Regions from separate parts of the Brevibacterium sp. Mu109 genome, predicted to be linked through region 2. Evidence: riboswitches for the same ligand, from Rfam matches in the RefSeq annotation. Region 2 holds a riboswitch; each other region holds the start of a gene.

Region 1 (6,687 bases), on a different contig from region 2:
CCGCGCGCGAGCGGACCTCGCGGAGATCCGCGACCGGACCGCCCACGCGCAGCGTCGTGAGGTCGGAGAGCCTCACGCCAGGCGGACCTTCACCTGGGTCCGGCCCAGGACGGCCTCGTCCGCGGCATGCACCGTGAGGTCGAGGCGGACGATGCCCGACTCCGCATCGATCGCGCCGACGGTCGCGGTGAGCGCGAGCTCGGCTGTGGGTGTGCTGGGCACACCGGACTCCGCGTCGGGGACTGCGACCATCGAGGTGAAGCGCGTGCGGGCGTCGACGACCGCCCCGGGGTCGCCGGCCCAGTCCGTGACCCGCGCGACGACGGAGCCCATGGTGAGCATGCCGTGCGCGATGACGTTCGGCAGGCCCACCTCCCGGGCGTACCGCTCGTTCCAGTGGATGTGGTTGTGATCGCCGGACGCCGCCGCGTACGCGATGAGGTCCGCGCGGGACACGGGGATCGTCGTGTCGATGACGGTCTGGCCGGCCTCGAGCGAGGCGAGGGCGGGCCTGGTGGTGTTCGTCATGTCTGGTCTCCTCACTTCTCGCCGCGGACGACGATGGTCGACGTGACGGTGACGACGGCGTCGCCGGTGTCCGCATCCGTGAGCTCGGTGCGCGTGGTGATCATCGCGTTGCCGCCGGATTCGCGCAGACCGTCGACGTGCGTGGTCGCTGCGAGGCGGTCACCGGCGACGATCGGACGCGTGTAGGTGAACTGCTCCTGGCCGTGGACCACGCGGGAGTAGTCGATGCCCGCGTCCGGGCTGGAGATGAAGAGGGCCTCGCAGCGCTGCGAGGGGATGACCGCGAACGTGGTGGGGGCGATGACGTCCGCGTATCCCAGCTCCTTCGCCGCGGCCGGATCGACGTGCGCGGGATTCGTCGCGCCCACGGAGCGGGCGAACTCGGCGATCGCCTCGCGTCCCACTTCGAACGGAGCCTCGAGGGAGTACTGGGCTCCCTGCAGGTCTGTGTTGACTGACACGTGTGCCTCCTCGCTTCCGGCGCTGCGGCCTGGATCGACGCGCCTGGATGGTCAGGTCGGAGGCCAGTCTAGCGAGGGCTTCCGGTGTTCGGTCGCCAGCAGGTCGGGGCGGTGGCGGATGCGGTGCGCAGCCTCCTGCCGTCGCCAGTCCTCCCACCATGAGTCGTCGCCGTCGCGCGCGAGGATCCGGGCGCGGCGCACGGGTTCGGGGCCGTCCAGCCAGAGCACGCGGTCGGCCAGGCGCGCCGTCACCGCGGTGACGCTGCCGCAGCCCTCCACGACGAGCGCCGAGGTCCACGCCGTCGAGTCCTCCGCACCCCAGTCGGAGGTGTGCCAGTCCCAGCGCCGCCACCGCGGGCTGACGCCCCGCGCACGTTCCGTGAGGATCCGCTCGAGGGTCGCCGTCGCGTGGGCGAGTCCGTCCCAGCCCGCGTAGAGGTCGTCCATGTGGACGAGTCGCGCACCGTCCGTCTGCGCGAGAGACTCCGCCAGCGTCGTCTTCCCCGCGCCCGAGGTGCCGTCCACCAGGATCAGTCGGCCCACCGGAGCCTCCCGGGACGACGGCCCGTCCGCATCCGTCGGATGCTCCGGTCGCGCATCCGGTTCCGGTCGCGGCTCCGCCCCTGGACCCGCCCGCGTCATGCGCCCCCGCCGGAGCCGACGAGTCTGAACGTCCCGGTCGCCAGGGCGAGGCCCACCGCGGCCAGCGCGACGCCCAGCGCGGCCGCGACGACGACCGCGTCACGCCGGGTGAGCCGGGATTCCCTGGCCCACGTGCGCTCGCCGCTGCCGAAGGCGCGTGCCTCCATCGCGGTCGCGAGCATAGTCCCGCGCCGCATCGCCGTGACGAGCAGTGCGAAGGCCAGGGCGAGACCGCCTGCCGGCGAGCGGGTGTCCGACAGGCCTCGGGCGCGGCGTGCCTGTGCCAGCGACCGGTGGTCGGCGGCCAGCACCCCGGCCAGGCGGACGGCGGCGAGCGCGCCCAGGACGAACCGGGCCGGCAGGCGGGCGATCTGGGCGAGCGCATCTGCGAGGCGGGTGGGGTCGATGCCGACGAGCGCGACGAGAGTGGGCACCCCGATCGCCAGCACGCGCACGGTGATGGCGAGCGCGAGCTCGATCGAGTTGTCGCTCACCGTCACCAGCCACCACGTGAGGTGCACCGTCCCGCCCGGTTCCGCGTAGAGGAGCATGCTCAGCCCGCTGAGCGGTGCGGCCAGAAGCAGGGGCCACGTGCGCTTCACGATCGTCGCCGGGGTGATGCCCAGTGCGGTGAAGAGCACCAGCCAGATTCCCAGCGCGGCGCCTGCGCTCACGATGTCGACGCTGGTGAGCAGGGGCAGCGAGTACAGCACGGCGGCGACGCAGAGTGCCAGCGGGTTCACTCCCGTCATGCTCGCACCTCCTGTGCGGCAGACTGCGACTCCAGCGGGGCCGCCTCCAGATGGAATCGCCGGTCGCCCAGGACGCGGACGTAGTCCTCGTCGTGGGTGACGGACACCGCTGCACCGCCCGCGTCGACATGGGCCGCGACGAGCCCCGCCAGCTCCGTCCAGGTCGTGCGGTCCTGCCCGAAGGTCGGCTCGTCGAGGACGAGGACGCGCGGCGCGGTGGCGAGCACGGTCGCGACCGACAGGCGACGCTGCTCGCCGCCGGAGAGCGTGTAGGGGTGGGCCTGTGCCAGGTGCGTGAGGCGCAGGCGCTCGAGGAGCTCATCGACGAGCGCGCTCTGCTCCCGGGCGCGGACCAGTCGGGGTCCGACGGCGAGTTCCTCGCGCACGCTGCGGGTGACGAACTGGTGCTCGGGTCGCTGGAAGACGGTGCCGATCCGCGTGAGGAGCTGCCTGGCCCTCCACCGGTGGGGGTGCGGAGAGCGGGTCCCGCGGGCGAGCTGCGCAGACGCTCTGACCTCTCCTGCCAGCGGTGCGGTGAGACCGGCGAGCGCGAAGGCGAAGGTCGTCTTCCCGACCCCGTTCGGGCCGGTGACGACGAGCGACTCCCCTGCCCGCACCTCGAGGTCGAGGTCCTCCCGCACAGCGCTGCCTCCGTGGCCCACGGCGACACCAGCCGCCGTGAGGAGCGGGGGATCCGCCGGGCTCGGCGAGGCGGGCGACAGCGGACCCGGCCCGACCGGAGACCGCGGGGGCGGCTGGTCGGGTGACGAGGGCCTCGGCAGCGGTGGCGTCCGCGGCACGTGCGGACGGGAGCCGGGCACCCACACGCCTGCGGCCTCGAGCGCGGAGCCTGCGCGGGCGAAGACCGCGTCCGGCGGACCGTCCGCGATGAGCCCGCCGGCCGGTTCGAGGACGACGACGCGGTCGACGAGGCCCAGCCATTCATCGACGCGGTGGTCGACGACGACGAGCGTCGTGGAGGTCTGCGCGACCGCCCGGCGGACCTCGGCCGCACCGTCGTGGTCGAGGTTCGCGGTCGGCTCGTCCAGCAGGAGGAGGCCCGGGCTCATCGCGAGCACGCCGGCGATCGCGAGTCGCTGGCGCTCTCCCCCGGACAGGTGCGCGGTCGGCCGGTCGAGGGGATGGCGGAGGCCCACGGCGTCCAGTGACCGGGTGACGCGTCGCCAGATCTCGTCCCGCGGCACGGCGAGGTTCTCGCAGCCGAAGGCGACGTCATCGCCCAGCACGGGGAGGATCGTGTTCGCCTCCGGGTCCTGGAGGACCAGTCCCGCGCGCCCCCGCTGGTGGGCGGCGGGGACTCCGTCGAGGGTGAGCGCGCCGGTCTCCACCCCGTCCTCGGTGTCGCCCAGGATCCCTGCGAGCCCCGCCAGCAGCGTGGACTTGCCGGCCCCGGACGGGCCCAGCAGCAGAACGCGCTCGCCCGGTTCGATGACCAGGTCCAGTCCGGCGACGGCGGGGTGACGACGGGATGCGTGCCGCCAGCCCCACCCGGAGGCGACGATGCGTGCGGGACGGGAGGTGCCGGGCGCGCTCACGCGAGCCCCCTCACCTCTCGTCCGGCGGCGAATCGATCCAGGGCGCCGGTGCGGGCGAGCGCCCGCGTGAGCGCCCACCCGGTCAGGCCCGCGAGCACCGCGCCGGACACGACGAGGCTCACCAGGTAGATGACGAGGAACTGGGTGCTCATCTCGATGTTGCCGGAGAGGAACAGCTCCAGCGTCCACGCGAAGAGTGCTGCGCCGATCCCGGCGAGGACGGCTGTGCCCACGCCGAACCGGCGGTAGCGGCCCAGGAGGAGGATCAGCTCAGCGCCCAGGCCCTGTGCGATGCCGGAGTACACGGTCTCCACGGCCCACTGGCTGCCCAGGAGCATCGAGACGACGGCGGCGAGCAGCTCGACGAAGAGTGCCGCTCCCGGCTTGCGGATGATCAGGCCGCCCAGGACGCCGCCCAGCAGCCAGACGCCGGCGACGAGGCCGCCGAAGCCCGGTGTGAGTGCGTCGAGCGCCATGAAACCGGCGTAGCCCGCGAAGTTCCAGAAGGTGAAGAGCAGTCCGATGACCACGCCCAGGACGGCCGCGATCACGATGTCGAGGGTCCTCCACCGGAAGCGGGTGGGTGCGTGGGCCGCCGCGCGGGCAGGGGCGGGCTCGGTCGAATGGGTGTGCGTCTGTGAATGCGTCATCGCGCAGTGCCTTTCGTACGACAAACGGCACGGGTGAAGAGTCTCCCTTGCGCCGGCATTATCCGGTTCAGGTTCGACGGTCGAGGGCTCGACGCCCTCCTCTCAGCCTGGATCCGCCAAGCTCCCGTGTGCGGCTCATCGTAGCCCAGATGTCATCGCACACCCGCACTGCGACGCACGGCGCCCCACATCCAGTGAGTGCGAACTGGACCAACGGCAGCCCGAACGGGGCCGGGTCGTACTCAGTCGAGCTTCGCGGCCTCGCGCTCCAGCAGGAGAAGCGCGGCCTTCTCGGTCTGGGCGAGCACGTCGATCGGGTCGCCTGAGAAGCGGTGGAGCTCCGTGTGGACCTCACCGCGCACGGACACGGCGATCCACGTGGTGCCGGGCGCCTGTCCCTCCAGCGAGTCGGGTCCGCCGGCACCGGAGGCGGCGATGCTCGCGGACGTGCCGAGCAACGCGGCGAAGTTGCGGGCCATCACCGTCACGGCGTCTTCGGAGACGACCGGGCCGGGAGCGACGTCGAGCACCAGATGCTTGACCTCTGACCAATAGCAGACGATCGCTCCCGCGAACCACTCCGAGGAGTTCGGTGCGGCCGCAAGCTGGTTCGCGATCTTCCCGCCGGTCAGCGATTCCGCGACCGCGACGGTGAGACCGCGCTCCGTGAGCTCGCGCGACAGCCGTGCTGCGATCTCCGCGGCTTCGTCTTCGCGCTCCTCGTAGTCCGCCATGGTCTCCCTTCTCCGCGCCTCGCTCGGATTGTCACGCGTCGCGCTGTCAGCCGCTGCGCTCTCGGCCCCCTCACATCCATTGAGTGCGAACTGGTCCACAACTGCGCCGAACGAGGCCGGATTGCACTCATTCGAAGCGGGCGTGCCCACAGTGCCCCGCAGACGAGAAGAACCCCTCACCGGATCCTGTCCGGTGAGGGGTTCTTCTGCTGTAGCGGGAGGGGGGCTCGATCCCCCGACCTCACGATTATGAGTCGTGCGCTCTAACCACCTGAGCTACCCCGCCACACGCAGACTGCGCGGAGCCCACGAGAGCCCCAAAAGGGAATCGAACCCTTGACCTTTTCCTTACCATGGAAACGCTCTGCCGACTGAGCTATTGGGGCAACGAGTGGTAACTCTACACAGGCGCCAGACCGTTTGCAAAGCCGGAATCCGCCAGTGTGACAGACCCCGCATTCACCCTTTCACCCGCGCTTCCACGACCGCGTCGACCAGGTCCTCCTGCGTCCCGCCGTACAGGGTGCTGGCCCACACGGTGTCCCTCAGGACATAGGGCTTCCCGGCGACGGAGAGCCACTGCAGCGGGTTGTCGTTCCCCGCATCGTGGACGCATTTCGCACACGCGGGAAGGGTGATCGTGCCCTCCCGCCCTGCGACGTCCGCATCGATCGTCTTCTTCGCCTGACCGTGCCGGGGGTCGATGCTGCACAGCTCCTGCGACGGGGCCCCGCCACCGGTCTTCCGCGCACCCAGGCGGAACCGCCCCCGGTCGCCCTTCCGGCCGGAGCCGATGGAGGCCTCCGCACGCGACACCGCGGACTCCGCGATCCCCATGAGCACCATCGCGCCGGCGAGGTCGTCCTCCTGCGAATCTGCGTCGTCTGCGATCCTGCGCGCCTGTCCGTAGGCGTCGAGGCCGTGCTCCACGAGATCGGCGGTCTCCCTGTCGATGCCGTCGGTCTGGAGCTTCTCCAGCCGCTCGACGACATCGAGCGCATCGTCGCCCAGCGCCCTGCGCATGGCTCCGCGATCCGCCGCGGCGGCTGCGCGCGCGACCGCCTTGGGGATCCGGTAGCGCTTCCTCTTCGCCCCACGCGGGATGAAGAACCACAGCGCGGCCGCCACGACGGCGATCAGCCCGACTGCGATCACGAAGGACCGCATCGGGTACACGGTGATCTGGTACTGGATCCAGCGCCACGTGCTGTTGTCGCCGGAGGACACATTCGTCACGGGCTCCGGGTCCTGCAGCCGCTCCAGTCCGGTCCGCAGCTGCACCAGCACCGAATCGGACCGCGCCCCTGACATCGACGTCGAATAGAACTGCGACTCCAGCAGGCGGGTGCGGTCCTCGTCAGGCG
Region 2 (6,687 bases):
TGATCTTCCCGATCGACCCGTTCACCCAGCGATCGGACGGGTCGTTGTTCAGCAGCATCACCTGGGCTCCGACGGCGAGCGCGAGATCGTCGTCGGTGGGGTGCTCGAACCCGTCCGTGTCTCCGCGGATCTCCGCGCGGAATGTCTGGGTCGGAGCGTCGAGGCGCTCCAGCATCCGACGATTCCTGGAGCGCACGATGCGGTTGGTGGTGGCGAGCGTCAGCCAGAACTCGTCGAGTGCCGGCTCGAAGTCCGCGTCCGTGCGGGCATTCAGCTCCGCGCGGGCGTCGTCCAGCAGCGTTCCCTCCCGCACCGCATTCAGCAGGTCCACCAGGCGCGAGTCACCGACCTGTCGGAAGACCGTCGTGAGCTCGACCGAGGGGAACGCATCGGGTTCGAAGGACTTCGCGGAGAAGAAGTACGGCGTGCCGAAATGCTCTTCGACGTATGCCGCTTCGTCATCGTGCACGACAGGCGGCAGCTGATAGAGGTCACCGACCAGCACCAGCTGGACGCCTCCGAAGGGCTCTCCCGGCTGTGGGCCGAACCGTTCCAGAGCTGCGGCGAGCGCGTCGAAGAGATCGGCGCGCACCATGGACGCCTCGTCGATGATGAGGGTGTCCAGCGAGGCGAGCGCCTGTGCGAAGCGGCCCGGGTGGTACCGGCCGCTGCGCACCGTCTCCGCGTTCACCCCCATGGGGAACGAGAAGAGCCGATGGATCGTGTACCCGTCGACGTTCAGTGCGGCGATGCCGGTGGGTGCGACGGAGAGGACGTTCCGGTCCGTCGTGTCCACGAAGTGCCGGATGAGCGTCGACTTCCCCGTTCCCGCGCGCCCGGTGAGGAACAGGTGGCGACCAGCACTCAGGAGTTCCAGCGCGTGCTGGAACTCCTGAGTGAGCGTGAGGCTGCTCATCCTGCGGCGGAGAGCTCCTCGAGCTTCGCCTTCACCTGCGCCTGCGACGGGTTCGTCTGCGTGGACCCGTCGGAGAACAGCAGCGTGGGGACCGTCTGGTTGCCGCCGTTCGCCTCTTCGACGATGGCCGCACCGTTGGAGATGTCCTCGATGTTCACCTCGGAGTAGTCGATCCCGACCTGGTCGAGCTGCGGCTTGAGCCGACGGCAGTAGCCGCACCACGACGTCGTGAACATCGTGACGGCACCCTCTTCGGGCAGGAACTGCTCAACACTCATGTCTTCTCCTCCTCAGTCGAGCGCACCCCGGACATCGTGCGCTCTCACCACCGACAACAGCACCCGGCCCGCGACTGTTCCCGGGCGTGCCGTCGGGTCTCGCGCCGGGCGTGCGCCCGGGTTCGCAGCCGTGCGTCACACGCTCCAGTCCTGGTCACACGCTCCAGTCCTGGAAGGCCGCCGAGGTCGCCCAGAAGTGCAGTTCGTACACCGTCGCCTGTGCGAAGGCGTCGGCCATCCGCCCCCGGCCGTCCTCCGTCGTCCCGGCTGCGCATCGTTCGTAGAGCGTGACCGCGTCGTCGACGGCGGAGTCGAAGTCGGGTGAGTCGTACGCCTGCACCCACGCGGCGTACGGGTTGGCGGTGAGGTCGCCGGCGCGCTCGACGAGCACCTTCCCCATGTGGGCGTACACCCAGAAGCACGGGAGGACGGCTGCGACGCCCGCCTCGTAGGGCTCGGTCGCGGCGGTCGCCACGAGGTAGGAGACGTAGCCCAGCGTGGTCGGCGACGGCTCCGCGACGCCGCCGGGGGCGATCTCCTCGGAGACCTTCGCGAACCGGTCGTCCGACAGCAGGTCCGCGTGCATCACCGTCTCCGCCTCGACGGCGTCTGCGGCGGACCGGTTCCAGAACCGGGCCTCCTCCGCGGTGGGCGCCTTCGCCGCGAGCAGCGACATCGCCTTCGCGTATCCGTTGAGGTAGAGACCGTCCTGGTGGATGTAGTTCACGAAGGACTGGGCGTCCAGGTCGCCCGCGGCCAGTCGGTCGAGGAAGTCGAGCGCCTCGATCTTCTCCAGCGTCCCCGACACCCCGGCCCACACCGCGCTGCTGTGCTCACCCTGTTCATACGTCCGCATCATGCTTCTCCCTGTCCTTGACCGTGCCGACCTTGGTCTTGCTGTCCCTGTCCGTGCGGTCCTCGCACGTGGCTCGTGAGGTCGACCAGATGGTCGACCGGTCCGTGGGCATCGGCCGGGTCGTACGCGAGCCGCCACCCGGACCCCGACCCGATCGCGCGGGCGAGGTAGGCGAGTGCGCTGGCGACGACCTCGGCGATGGCGTCCGGCGACGACATGTCGCGGCCCGCATGCACTGCCGCCGCCGTCTCCGCGGTGATCGCGGCCGACAGCGTGCAGCCGGTCCCGTGCGTGTGCGGGGTCGCGATCCGCCGGTGGTGGAACTCGCGGAGGACGACGTCGCCGTCCTGGACCCACTCTCCCGAGGCCGCTGCCGCCGCCGAGGTCCCGGTCGCCGCCGCGACCGCGAGCACGTCGACGAGCCGGTCGCCGTCCATGTGGCCGCCCTTGAGGAGGACGGCGCGGGAGCCTCGGCGGACGAGCTCGATGGCCTGGGCACGCTGCTGGGAGACGTCTGTGGCCTCGGCGACGTCGTCGCCCAGCAGCAGGGCGGCCTCCGGGAGGTTGGGTGTGATGAGCTGGGCGACCGGAGTGAGCAGATCGCGCACCGCGGTCACCGCGTCGCTCTCGAGGAGGCGGTGCCCCGACGTCGCGACCATGACCGGGTCGACGGTGAGGAAGCCCAGGTGGGAGCGCCCGTCGTCGCGGGTCCGTGAGGCACGGTCCACAGCGAGTTCGACGAGCTCCCGGGACCCCAGCATGCCCGTCTTGGACGCGTCGACCGGCATGTCTTCGAGCACGGTGTCGAACTGATCGGCGACGAAGTCCGTGTCGATCGGGTAGACGCGGCTGACGCCGTGCGTGTTCTGGGCGACGAGGGCGGTGATGACCGTCGTGCCGTAGACGGCGCGAGCGGTGAACGCCTTGAGGTCCGCGTGGATGCCGGCGCCTCCGGAGGGGTCCGTCCCCGCGATCGACAGGGCGACAGGCGGGCGGGAGTGGGCAGGCACGGGCACTGACGCTGGCACAGGCGAGGTCATAGAGGCCTTTCGGGTGGAGCGAGGACGCTCAGTCAGGCGGCGAGGTAGGAGCTGCGGATGGCGTTCGCCGCAGCGCGGGGATCCTCGGCTGTGCAGATCGCGGACACGACGCAGATGCCCAGGAGCGGAGCGTCGCGCAGTGCGGGGGCGCGGTCCGCGGTGATCCCGCCGATCGCGACGGCTGGCAGTCCCATCTCTGCGGCGATGGACGCCAGGGCGGCGGTGCGCTCGGGGCCGATCCCCGCGGGTGCGCCCTGCTTGGTCGTCGTGTCGTGCACCGGACCGATGCCCACGAGGTCGACGAGCGCGGCTCCCGTCGTCTCGTCGCGCAGGGAGCCGGCGACGGAGAACTCGGCGGGGCTGCCGGCGGACAGCCCGACGAGAGGGTCCGGGCCCAGGACCGCGCGGACGTCCTCGACCGGTTCGTCGGTCTGGCCCACGTGGACGTGGACGTCGAGGCCCTCGGCGCGAAGTGACTTCACGACCTCGAGCCGGTCGTCGACGAAGACTGCGACGGGACGTTCGGACGATGCTGCGGGGGTCACGCCCGGGCCGGGTCTGCTGCCCGATCCGGATGCGGCGCCTGGACCGGGTGCGGCGTCAGACCCGGAGACATCCACCGGAGTGATCGACCGTCCGGTGGCCCGGATCGCGGAGATGGTGTCGCGGGTGAGTGCGGCGACCTCGGCGTCGGAGGCGTGCTTGTCGCGGATCTGGACGATCCCGACTCCGCCGGCGACGGCCTCGGCAGCGGTCTGCGGGACAGTGCGGCCGGCAGCGGCGCACTGCGCGGTGTCGGTGACGAGGTACAGGCTCCAGTCGTACGGAGCCAGACGCGCGGGCAGCACGGGGGTGGGGCTGGTCATCAGTGTGTCCTTTCCACGGTCTCGACCGTGACGTCGACTGCGGCGAGGTCGTCCTCCGACACCGTGTGCAGGGCGTCGAGGAAGGCGACGGCGAAGGAGCCGGGGGCCTCGGCGGTGCGTGCGGCGACCGCACCCGCGGCTGCGAAGTGGACGTGCGCGGTCACGACGGCGGCGAAGCGGTCCTGGGCCCGCTCCGGTGTGACGGCACCCAGGTAGGCCGCAGTGAGCGCCGCGAGCGAGCATCCGGTGCCCACGACGAGCGGCATGAGGTGGGAGCCGCCTGCCACGCGGGCGAGGAGGAGGCGGCCCGAATCGTCCGGGTGGGTGTCGATGATCGCGTCACGCGGGCCGGAGGCGGCGATGATCGCGCCTGTGTCGGTGGCGAGGCGACCGGCGTGGTCGAGGATCGCGTCGACCTCGTCCGTGGATTCGATGCCCCGTCCTCCGGCGCCCGCACCAGCCAGTGCCGAGATCTCCGAGGCGTTGCCGCGGATGCAGGTGGGATGGGACCAGGCGAGGCGGCGGATGTGCAGGGTGCGGTGGGCGACACCGCCGAAGGACACGGGGTCCAGCACCCAGGGCGTGTCCGATTCTGCGGCGGCTGCGGTCGCGGCATCGGCGGCGAGCAGCTGGTGGCTGGTCGCGGTGCCGAAGTTCACGAGGATGCCGTTCGCGATGCGGGCGAACTGGGCGGCGTCCGCCTCGTGGTCCAGCATCGCGGGCGAGGCCCCGGCCGCCAGCAGCACGTTCGCACTGAACTGCTGCACGACGGTGTTGGTGATGCATTGGACGAGCGGCACCTGGGCGCGCATCGTACGGAGGTGTGCGGCGACGTCGACTGTCGTCATGACGATCCCTTCGCTAGTACTGACTAGAGCAGGTTCGGTGGGTGTGGTCTCAGCCCTTCCCGCCGTGCACCGCAGGTGCGGCGCGCGAGGTGGGGCACCCCATGTCACATGTCCGAGCAGTCTAACTGCTGGCCGGCTGCGTGTGGGGTGGGCGTGTGAGGATGAGCGTGTGGGGTGGCTGAGCGACGGTGGATCGGGGTGGGGGATCGCCCACGGGAAGCGTCCGCCTAGGATCAGGTGACGCCCTGCACATGCCACGCATGTGTCCTCACCTGCTGATCGGAGGCTCCATGCCGGAAGTCCAGTTCTCCCACGCCGCCCCGATGGACGGGTCGTTCACTGAGATGATGTCGCTCGAAGAGATCGACACGAACATCTATCGCGCCGGCTACGTCTTCGAAGAGCCCTACGCCCTGTACGGCGGACAGGTCGCCGCGCAGTCGCTCATGGCGGCGGGACTCACCGTCGAGGCGGCGCGGAAGCCGCATTCCCTGCACGGCTACTTCCTGCGCCCGGGCAACGCGGCCAAGCCCACCGTCCTCCAGGTGTTCCGTGACCGCGACGGCCGGTCGTTCTCCGCACGCCGCGTCGTTGCGCTGCAGGAGGGCAAGGTCATCTTCAGCATGTCCGCGTCGTTCGCCCACCCGGTGGAGAGCCCCGAGTACGGCGATCCGCTGCCGGTCGCCGAGGCGCCGATGGGCACGCATTCCACGCTTCCGCGGATGTTCGGCTTCGAAGCGCGGACCACGGAGCAGGTCTACGCCGCGAAGGACTACCCGCTGCGCTTCTGGGCGCGCTGCACGGAGGACCTGGGCGAATCACAGTTGCTGCACCAGTGCGCGCTGACGTACCTGTCGGACATCTCGTCCGGTGTGGGCGCGTACAACACGGATGACTTCACGTCGGATGCGAGCCTCGACCACGCCGTGTGGTTCCACCGGAACGTCGACATGAACGGGTGGGTGCTCATGGACCTGCACCCCGAGGCCGTGACCCATGGTCGTGGGCTGTACCGAGGGCGGCTGGGCGCGGAAGATGGCGCGCATCTGGCGACGATCGCGCAGGAGACATTGTTCCGCCCGACCAAGAAGGACTGAGCCGCAGCGCTGACGGGCCGCAGTTCTGACGGGGCGGCGGGGCGCGACTCCGGCGACCCGGCGGGGCGCGACCGTCGTCACCCGCGCGACCCACCAGCTTTCATCAGGTCGCACGACTTCTTTCCTATGCGGTCTGATGAAAGCTGGTGGGTCGCGGTTGCGGTCGCGGTGCTCGTGGCCGACAGATCCGGGCGGCGGCTCGGCAGATCCGGGTCAGGGTGGCTGCTAGACCGCCCCTGCTCCGGCCTCGAGCTCGTCGTCGATGAAGCCGCGGCGGCTGGCACGGTAGCCGACGATCGCCATGAGCACTGTCGCGGCGACCAGCCCCAGCAGGATCGCCGACCACTCCCCCGTCGCGCCGTACACGACACCGACGATCAGCGGGCCCGCGGCCGCCACGAAGTAGCCGTACGGCTGGACGAAGCCGGACACGCGGGCCGTGACCAGTGGGGTCCGGCTGCGCGCGGGGATGAGAGCGATCGCGGTGGGGAAGCAGAAGCCGCCCAGCCCCAGCAGGAACGCCCACAGCAGCGGCCACGTGTCCGCGGCGAGGTACAGCCCCAGGTAGCCCGCGGCCGCGAACACGGAGAACACGACTGGATAGATCGCGAGCCAGCGTGATCGGTCGATGATCGTGGGCATCGTGAGTCCGCCGATGATGTTGAGCGCGCCGACGAGCGCCAGCGCCACGGATCCGACCGACGCCGACACGCCGTTGTCGATGTAGACCTGCGGCAGCCACCCCATCTGGAAATACGCGTTCATCGACTGCAGCCCGAAGAACAG
Region 3 (6,687 bases), on a different contig from region 2:
GCGGCGATCGGTCGCGGCCTGGCCGGGGTGACGCGCATCGTGCAGTCGGCAGGCCTGGCCTGCGCACCGGCCAGGACGGAGGCGTTCGCAGAGGTGCTGGCGGCATCCGGCGTGGATCGAATCGCCGCGCTGGGCCGGATGGGAGCGCCAGCAGCTGGCTGGCACCACGACGGGCGACCGGGGCTGGGCGACCTCGTGACGTGGACGGACCTCGAGCCATCCGTAGATGTGGAGCTCGACCTCTACGACCCGGACGACCGGTCCGGCGGATGACGGCAGCGCTGACGACAACACGGCTGACGGCCACCGCGAGTCTGGCGGGGCCGCTGCGCGCATGGGACGTATAGGAGACAGAATGCTGGGAACCAGTCGGATGCTGGAGGGGCGGACGGCGCTCGTGACCGGCTCGGGCCGCGGGATCGGGGCGGCCATCGCTCGCGGTCTCGCGCAGCACGGAGCGGATGTCGCGATCAACTGCCTGCGCGACACGGAGTCCGCCCAAAGGGTCGTCGCGGATGTCGAGGCGGCAGGCGGTCGCGGGATCGTGATCGCTGCGGACGTGACGGATCCGGCCGCGGCGAGGCGACTGGTCGAAGAGACCCGAGAGCAGCTGGGGCCAATCGACATCGTGGTCCACAATGCGCTGGCCGGATTCCAGTTCGATCCCCGGGGACGGCGTGCCGCGTGGAATCTGAGTGTCGAGGACTACACCGCGCAGGTGAACGCGGCGGTGGGTGCCGCGCACGCGGTCACGCAGGCCGCGCTGCCTGACCTCACGGGGCACGGGCGCGGGCGCATCGTGTCCGTGCTCTCCGACCTCATCGAGCGTCCGGGCGTCCCCTACCCGGAGTACGTGACCGCGAAATCCGCGCTGCTGGGGTGGTCGCGGGCAATGGCCGCAGAGCTGGGGCCGCTGGGGGTGACGGTCAACTGCGTGGCGCCGGGGCTGGTGCCGTCGACCGGTGCCGCGGTGGGCACGGACGATCAGCTGCGGGACGGGCTCGAGGCCGCCACTCCCCTGCGTCGACTGGCCGAGCCCGAGGACGTGGCCGGCGCCGTGCTGGCGTTCACCTCAGACTGGTTGGGCTTCGTGACCGGGGCGTGCCTGTTCGTCGACGGAGGACTCGTCATGCGGTGACGGGGCGTGCACGACGACGGACTCTGCGACCTGCCTGGTCGATGCCGCCTTCAGTACTCCGGCAGGTGCGGTGCGACGTCGCGCACCCAGGCGAGGACTCCCCCGTCCAGGTGGCGCACCGTCTCCTCCCGGTACGCGAAGTTCGGCTGGAGACGCGCCAGCGCTCGTGCCGATCGACCCCCGGACTTGCAGTGCAGGACCACTGGCACTCCACGGGCCTCTGCCGGCAGTGCCTCGATCCCGTGGTCCAGCAGTGCGTCGAGTGCGACGGGGACAGCACCGGGGATGCTGACCAGGCGGCGCTCCCAGTCCTCGCGCACGTCGATGAGGGCGAACTCCGCACGCCCCGCAGCGCGCCGGTCCAGCATCGCTGCGAGCTCACCTGCGGTGACCGCATCGTCCCTCGCCGCCGAGGTCGTCTCCGCTTCCGCTCCCGGCTCACCCGGTGCTCCCGGCGCTCGCTCGCACGCACCAGGGCCGTCCGCGTCCAATGTCCCGTCGGACACTCGCGTCACCGACGGGGTCGCGGGGTCTGCGACGACGCGCAGCTCGCGCCACGTCATGGCGAGCGCGTCGTGGAGGAGCAGCCGCCCCACTAGCGGCTCCCCAATCCCGGTGAGAAGCTTGACGGCCTCGGCCGCCATGACGGAGCCGATGGTCCCCGGCAGCATGCCCAGTACGCCACCCTCCGCGCAACTGGGGACCTCACCTGCGGGTGGCGGCTCCGGGTGGAGGTCGCGGTACGTGGGACCGCGGCCGGACCAGAACACGCTCACGCGCCCCTCGAACCGCAGGATCGATCCCCAGACGCACGGAACCTCTTCGAGCGCGCACGCGTCAGAGACGAGGTACCGGGTTCCGAAGTTGTCCGCCCCGTCCAGGACGAGGTCGTAGCCCGCGACGATGTCCCGGGCGTTCTGGGCGTTCAGCCGCACCGGGTGCTGCTGGACCGCGACGAGCGGGTTGAGGCGGGCGAGCGCCCGAGCAGCCGATTCCGTCTTCAGGTCGCCCACGTCCTCGACCCCGTGGAGGACCTGCCGCTGCAGGTTGGAGACGCTCACGCGGTCGTCGTCGACGATCCCGATCGTCCCCACCCCGGCGGCAGCGAGGTAATGAAGGACGGGCGCTCCCAGTCCGCCAGCTCCGATGACAAGGACGCGGGCGTTCTTCAGCCTACGCTGGCCGGTCTCCCCCACCTGTTCGAGGGTGAGGTGGCGGGAGTAGCGCTCGATCTCCTCGACCGTGAGTTCCGGCCCCGGCTCGACGAGCGGAGGCAGCGCACTCGACTGCACGGTGGCGTTCACGGCTGCCCCACCTCCGGCCAGTCACCGCGCGGGATCCCGCCGACGGCCGCGTTCGCGTCGCCCGTCGACCCCACAGCGCCGATCGGATCGATGAGCCCGTCCGCGGGCGATGACGCCAGCGCATGCCTGCGAGCGGGTATCCGCCCCGCCTGCGCGGCCAGCCGTCCCGCCTGGACCGCGGCCTTCATCGCCCGGCCCATGAGGACCGGATTCTGCGCGCGGGTCACCGCGCTGGCGAGGAGGACTGCATCGCAACCCAGTTCCATCGCGAGCGCCGCATCCGAGGCCGTCCCGATCCCCGCGTCGAGGATGATCGGCACCTGCGCGCGGGAGGCGATGAGCTCGATGTTGTGCGGGTTGAGGATGCCCAGGCCGGTGCCGATCGGCGCGCCCAGCGGCATGACCGCGGTGGCTCCCACGTCCTCGAGCCGCTGCGCGACCACGGGGTCGTCGGAGGTGTAGGCGAACACTGTGAAGCCCTCCGCCACCAGGCGTTCCGTCGCATCGATGAGTTCGACGGCATCGGGCAGGAGCGTCTCCTCGTCGGCGATCACCTCGAGCTTCACCCAGTCCGTCTCCAGGGCTTCGCGACCCAGCTCTGCGGTGAGCAGCGCGTCGCGTGCGGTGTAGCAACCGGCGGTGTTCGGCAGGATGCGGATGCCATTGCGCTCCAGCAGGGCGAAGAGCGAGTCGCCGGCCTGCTTCGAGTAGCGCCGCATCGCGACGGTGGTGAGCTCTGTGCCGGAGGCCAGCAGCGCCTCCTCGAGGACGCTCAGAGAGGTGATCCCGCCGGTGCCGGTGATGAGGCGTGAGGTGAGTTCGACACCGTCGATGGTGAGCGAGTCCCCGGTGTCCGTGGGGATGTCCGCCGTCGTCTGAGTCGCCATCGTCACGGCTCTCAGCCTCCCTGCATCGCGGTGATGATCTCGACGGTCTGGCCGTCGACCAGGCGCGTGTGCTGCCAGCGGCTGCGCGGGACGACGGTGGAGTCGAGGGCGACGGCGACACCCAGGCGCCCGCCGTCCGCCGGTGTGCCGTCCGCAGTGAGCGGTCGATCGATCGTCTGGGCGACGAGGTCCAGGAGTGAGGCGTCATCCTCGATCGGATGCGCGGCCCCGTTGACGGCGAGGGTGGGCATGAAAGGTCCTTCCTGAGCGGTGTCCAGGGTCAATCTGTCGGGTGGAAGCGGTACGGGTCGGTGGTTCGCAGGACGCCTGTGAGGTCGGGCCCCCGAGAATCACCGGTGACGAGCGCCGCGGCCGCATCCGCGAGCAGAGGTGCGAGGAGCACTCCGTGCCGGAAGCCGCCGGTCGCGAGGATGAGGCCGGGTGCCTCGGCACCATCGCCGTCGCGCAGTCGTCCCAGCAGCGGCACGTCATCCGGGGTGCCCGGCCGAGCACGGGCCATGACCTCGACCAGTTCCAGGTCGCAGACCGCAGGGACGAGCGTCTGGGCATCACGGAGCAGTCGGTACACACCGCCCGCACTCGCGCCCGCCAGGTCGTCCTCGCGCGAGGTCGCCCCGATGACGATCTCGCCGTCGGCCCGCGGCACCAGATAGACCGGCACACCGTTCACGACGCCGCGGATCGTGCGCTCGAGGAGCGGCGCGGCGCCGTCCGGCAGCCGCGCGCGGAGGATGTCGCCATGCACCGGTCGCAGCACGGCCGCCGGGGAGGCGGGCAGGCCGGCGAACAGGTCGCTGCCCAGGCCGGTCGCGAGGATCGTGTGCCTCGCGGCGATCCGGGAGCCGTCCGCCAGCTCGACTCCCCCGCCGTCGTCACACAGCCGGACAGCCGCCTGCGTGACGAGCGTGGCGTGCGCGCGATGCTCCCGCGAGGACAATGCCGCAATCAGACCCGCCACCAGCCTGCGCGGGTCGACCTGGTGGTCGCCCACCGCACGGAAAGCCCCCGCCAACCGGGGAGACAGTGCCGGCTCCAGCGCGCGCGCCTCACGGACCGTGAGCGCGTCGACCTCCATCCCGTGCGCGTTCTGGTGCTCGCGGAGCTCGGCCAAGCCCTGCCGGTCCGCTGGGGTGCCGGCGCACACGAGGGTCTCCGTCCGGCGGTAGCCCACGTCGTGGCCCGAGGCCGCCTGGACTCCGGCGACGAAGTCCGGGTAGTTGGACGCGGCCTTGCGCATGAGCGGGTACAGGGCGTGCTGCTGGTACTGGACCTCACTGGCCGGGGCGATCATCCCCGCCGCGGCACGGGAGGCCGCTCCTCCCGGGTCCGGGTCGACGATCGAGACGGACAGTCCGCGCTCACGCAGACGCCAAGCTGTGGCGAGGCCGATCACCCCCGCGCCGACGATGACGACATCGCTGCGTGGCGCATCCGGGTGCGACGGTTCCACTGCTCTCATCCTTCCCTTCGGCGGCATGACCCGCATCAGGTTCGACGGTCGGCGCTGGGGCCCTCTCAGCCCCGTAGGGCTCCCGCAGAGTTCGCGATCCCCACGAGTGCGTGCATCGTCGTGACTACACTCGTGGATCGTGAGCCATCATACAGACGCCCCCGCTGGGGAGGACGCGCAGGCTAGGGCCGCGCGCATCGCCACCGCTCGCCTCTACCTGTGCACGGATGCTCGCACCGGCCCCGGAGATCTGGAGAGCTTCCTCCACGCCGCGTACGCCGGCGGCGTCGACATCATCCAGCTGCGCGACAAGTCGATCGGCACCGCCGATGAACTCGCAGCACTGGAGATCCTCGCTCGTGCGGCTCGCGCGCACGGGAAGCTCTTCGCGGTCAACGACCGCGCGGACGTCGCCTCCCTCATCGGCGCCGATGTCTTCCATGTGGGCCAGCAGGACCTCACCCCCGCCCAGGCCCGCAAGCTGCTGGGCAACGAGGTCGCCATCGGCCGGTCGACGCACACGGTCGAGCAGGCCCAGGCGGCACGGCTCGACCCGGACGTCGACTACTTCTGCACCGGGCCGATCTGGGAGACCCCCACGAAGCCGGGCCGCAAGGCCACCGGACTGAGCTTCGTCGAAGACGTCGCACATGCGGAGAATAACGATGCAGACCGCGTCACCAACGAGGACCCCGCGAAGCCGTGGTTCGCGATCGGCGGGATCGACGAGCAGCGTCTGCGCCAAGTCCTGGACGCCGGCGCACAGCGGATCGTCGTCGTCCGGGCGATCACCCAGGCCGACGACCCGGAAGCCGCCGCCCGCCGCCTCCGCGCAGCCCTTCGGTAGTCACGACTCCAGCCACGCACAGTCGCAGTTCGCTCCGGCGACAGTGCCTCCATTCAGCGGGACGCGACACTCACGACGTGGAATGGTTCGAGGCCTCCTCCTCGCGCTCAACTGAGCGAATCCGTCGTCGGTTGTCCGGACAAAACCCACAATGCGATTCACTCACCGGAGTGATGAAGCAGAAAGCGGCTCTTCGTAATTGAGGGTGTACAGCCTGGTGCCGGGGATCCGTCCGTGTCGCTGCCGGGGTAGACGTCGAGGCCTCCCTGAAGATGGAAGTTCTCACACTCTCCATCCGGAAGACCTCGACATGGGCAAGCCTAGCTTCACGACCCCCGATCTTGACGCGTTCTGCCTCCTCGACACCCACGCCGTGACTATCACAGGACAAGCTATCGATGTCGATCAAGCAGTCTTGGAGTGCCGCGCCACCACCGACGATCCCGACTCCTGGTGCCGAGAATGCGGCACGGAAGGCGTCCCCCGCGGAACCGCGGTGCGCAGGCTTGTCCATGTCCCGCTCGGCTGGCGACCCACGCTCCTGCACGTGCGCGTCCGCCGCTACCGGTGCCCGACCTGCGCACGCGTCTGGCGGGAAGACCTCACCCGGATCGCCGCACCGCGGGCGAAGCTGTCAAGGTCGGCGGTGCTGTGGGCGCTGAAATGCCTCGTCATCGACAGGATGTCCATCAGCCGCATCGCTGCGGGCCTGGGCGCAGCGTGGCACACCGTCAACACCGCGATCCTCGCCACCGGCCAACAGCTGCTGGTCGATGACCCCAGCAGGTTCGACGGTGTCCGGGTCCTCGGGGTCGATGAGCATGTGTGGCGGCATACCCCGTTCGGCAGCAAGTTCGTCACTGTCATCATCGATCTCACCCCGATCCGCGACAAGACCGGTCCCTCCCGCCTGCTGGACATCGTTGAGGGCCGATCGAAGAAGGTCTTCAAGACCTGGCTGGCCGCCCAATCGCAGACATTCCGTCACGGTATTGAGGACGTCGCGATGGATGGCTTCGCCGGCTACAAGTCAGCCGCGG

The links. A riboswitch is a leader RNA that binds a small molecule or an ion and turns the genes downstream of it on or off. The one in region 2 is predicted to bind thiamine pyrophosphate.
Region 1: linked by a shared signal. The riboswitch ahead of BSP109_RS06755 (ECF transporter S component) and the one ahead of thiM (hydroxyethylthiazole kinase) in region 2 are both predicted to bind thiamine pyrophosphate.
Region 3: linked by a shared signal. The riboswitch ahead of thiO (glycine oxidase ThiO) and the one ahead of thiM (hydroxyethylthiazole kinase) in region 2 are both predicted to bind thiamine pyrophosphate.

What each region holds. Positions count from the first base shown of each region.
Region 1 covers NZ_FXZF01000008.1:102,778-109,464, forward strand. The annotation lists gene BSP109_RS06725 (UDP-N-acetylmuramate dehydrogenase) at 1-76, opposite strand, end outside; gene BSP109_RS06730 (MaoC/PaaZ C-terminal domain-containing protein) at 73-528, opposite strand; gene BSP109_RS06735 (MaoC family dehydratase N-terminal domain-containing protein) at 540-989, opposite strand; gene BSP109_RS06740 (hypothetical protein) at 1,041-1,532, opposite strand; gene BSP109_RS06745 (energy-coupling factor transporter transmembrane protein EcfT) at 1,628-2,383, opposite strand; gene BSP109_RS06750 (ABC transporter ATP-binding protein) at 2,380-3,939, opposite strand; gene BSP109_RS06755 (ECF transporter S component) at 3,936-4,589, opposite strand; TPP riboswitch at 4,616-4,727, opposite strand; gene BSP109_RS06760 (CinA family protein) at 4,832-5,323, opposite strand; tRNA gene BSP109_RS06765 (tRNA-Met) at 5,536-5,609, opposite strand; tRNA gene BSP109_RS06770 (tRNA-Thr) at 5,637-5,709, opposite strand; gene BSP109_RS06775 (hypothetical protein) at 5,783-6,687, opposite strand, start outside.
Region 2 covers NZ_FXZF01000011.1:106,120-112,806, forward strand. The annotation lists gene BSP109_RS08605 (AAA family ATPase) at 1-916, opposite strand, end outside; gene BSP109_RS08610 (mycoredoxin) at 913-1,194, opposite strand; gene BSP109_RS08615 (TenA family protein) at 1,349-2,053, opposite strand; gene thiD (bifunctional hydroxymethylpyrimidine kinase/phosphomethylpyrimidine kinase) at 2,050-3,090, opposite strand; gene BSP109_RS08625 (thiamine phosphate synthase) at 3,123-3,956, opposite strand; gene thiM (hydroxyethylthiazole kinase) at 3,956-4,804, opposite strand; TPP riboswitch at 4,792-4,916, opposite strand; gene BSP109_RS08635 (acyl-CoA thioesterase II) at 5,095-5,901, shown strand; gene BSP109_RS08640 (MFS transporter) at 6,127-6,687, opposite strand, start outside.
Region 3 covers NZ_FXZF01000023.1:42,976-49,662, forward strand. The annotation lists gene BSP109_RS13245 (acyl-CoA reductase) at 1-273, shown strand, start outside; gene BSP109_RS13250 (SDR family oxidoreductase) at 356-1,138, shown strand; gene moeB (molybdopterin-synthase adenylyltransferase MoeB) at 1,189-2,442, opposite strand; gene BSP109_RS13260 (thiazole synthase) at 2,439-3,329, opposite strand; gene thiS (sulfur carrier protein ThiS) at 3,341-3,580, opposite strand; gene thiO (glycine oxidase ThiO) at 3,610-4,809, opposite strand; TPP riboswitch at 4,796-4,896, opposite strand; gene thiE (thiamine phosphate synthase) at 4,940-5,647, shown strand; partial or broken gene BSP109_RS13280 (ISL3 family transposase) at 5,958-6,687, shown strand, end outside.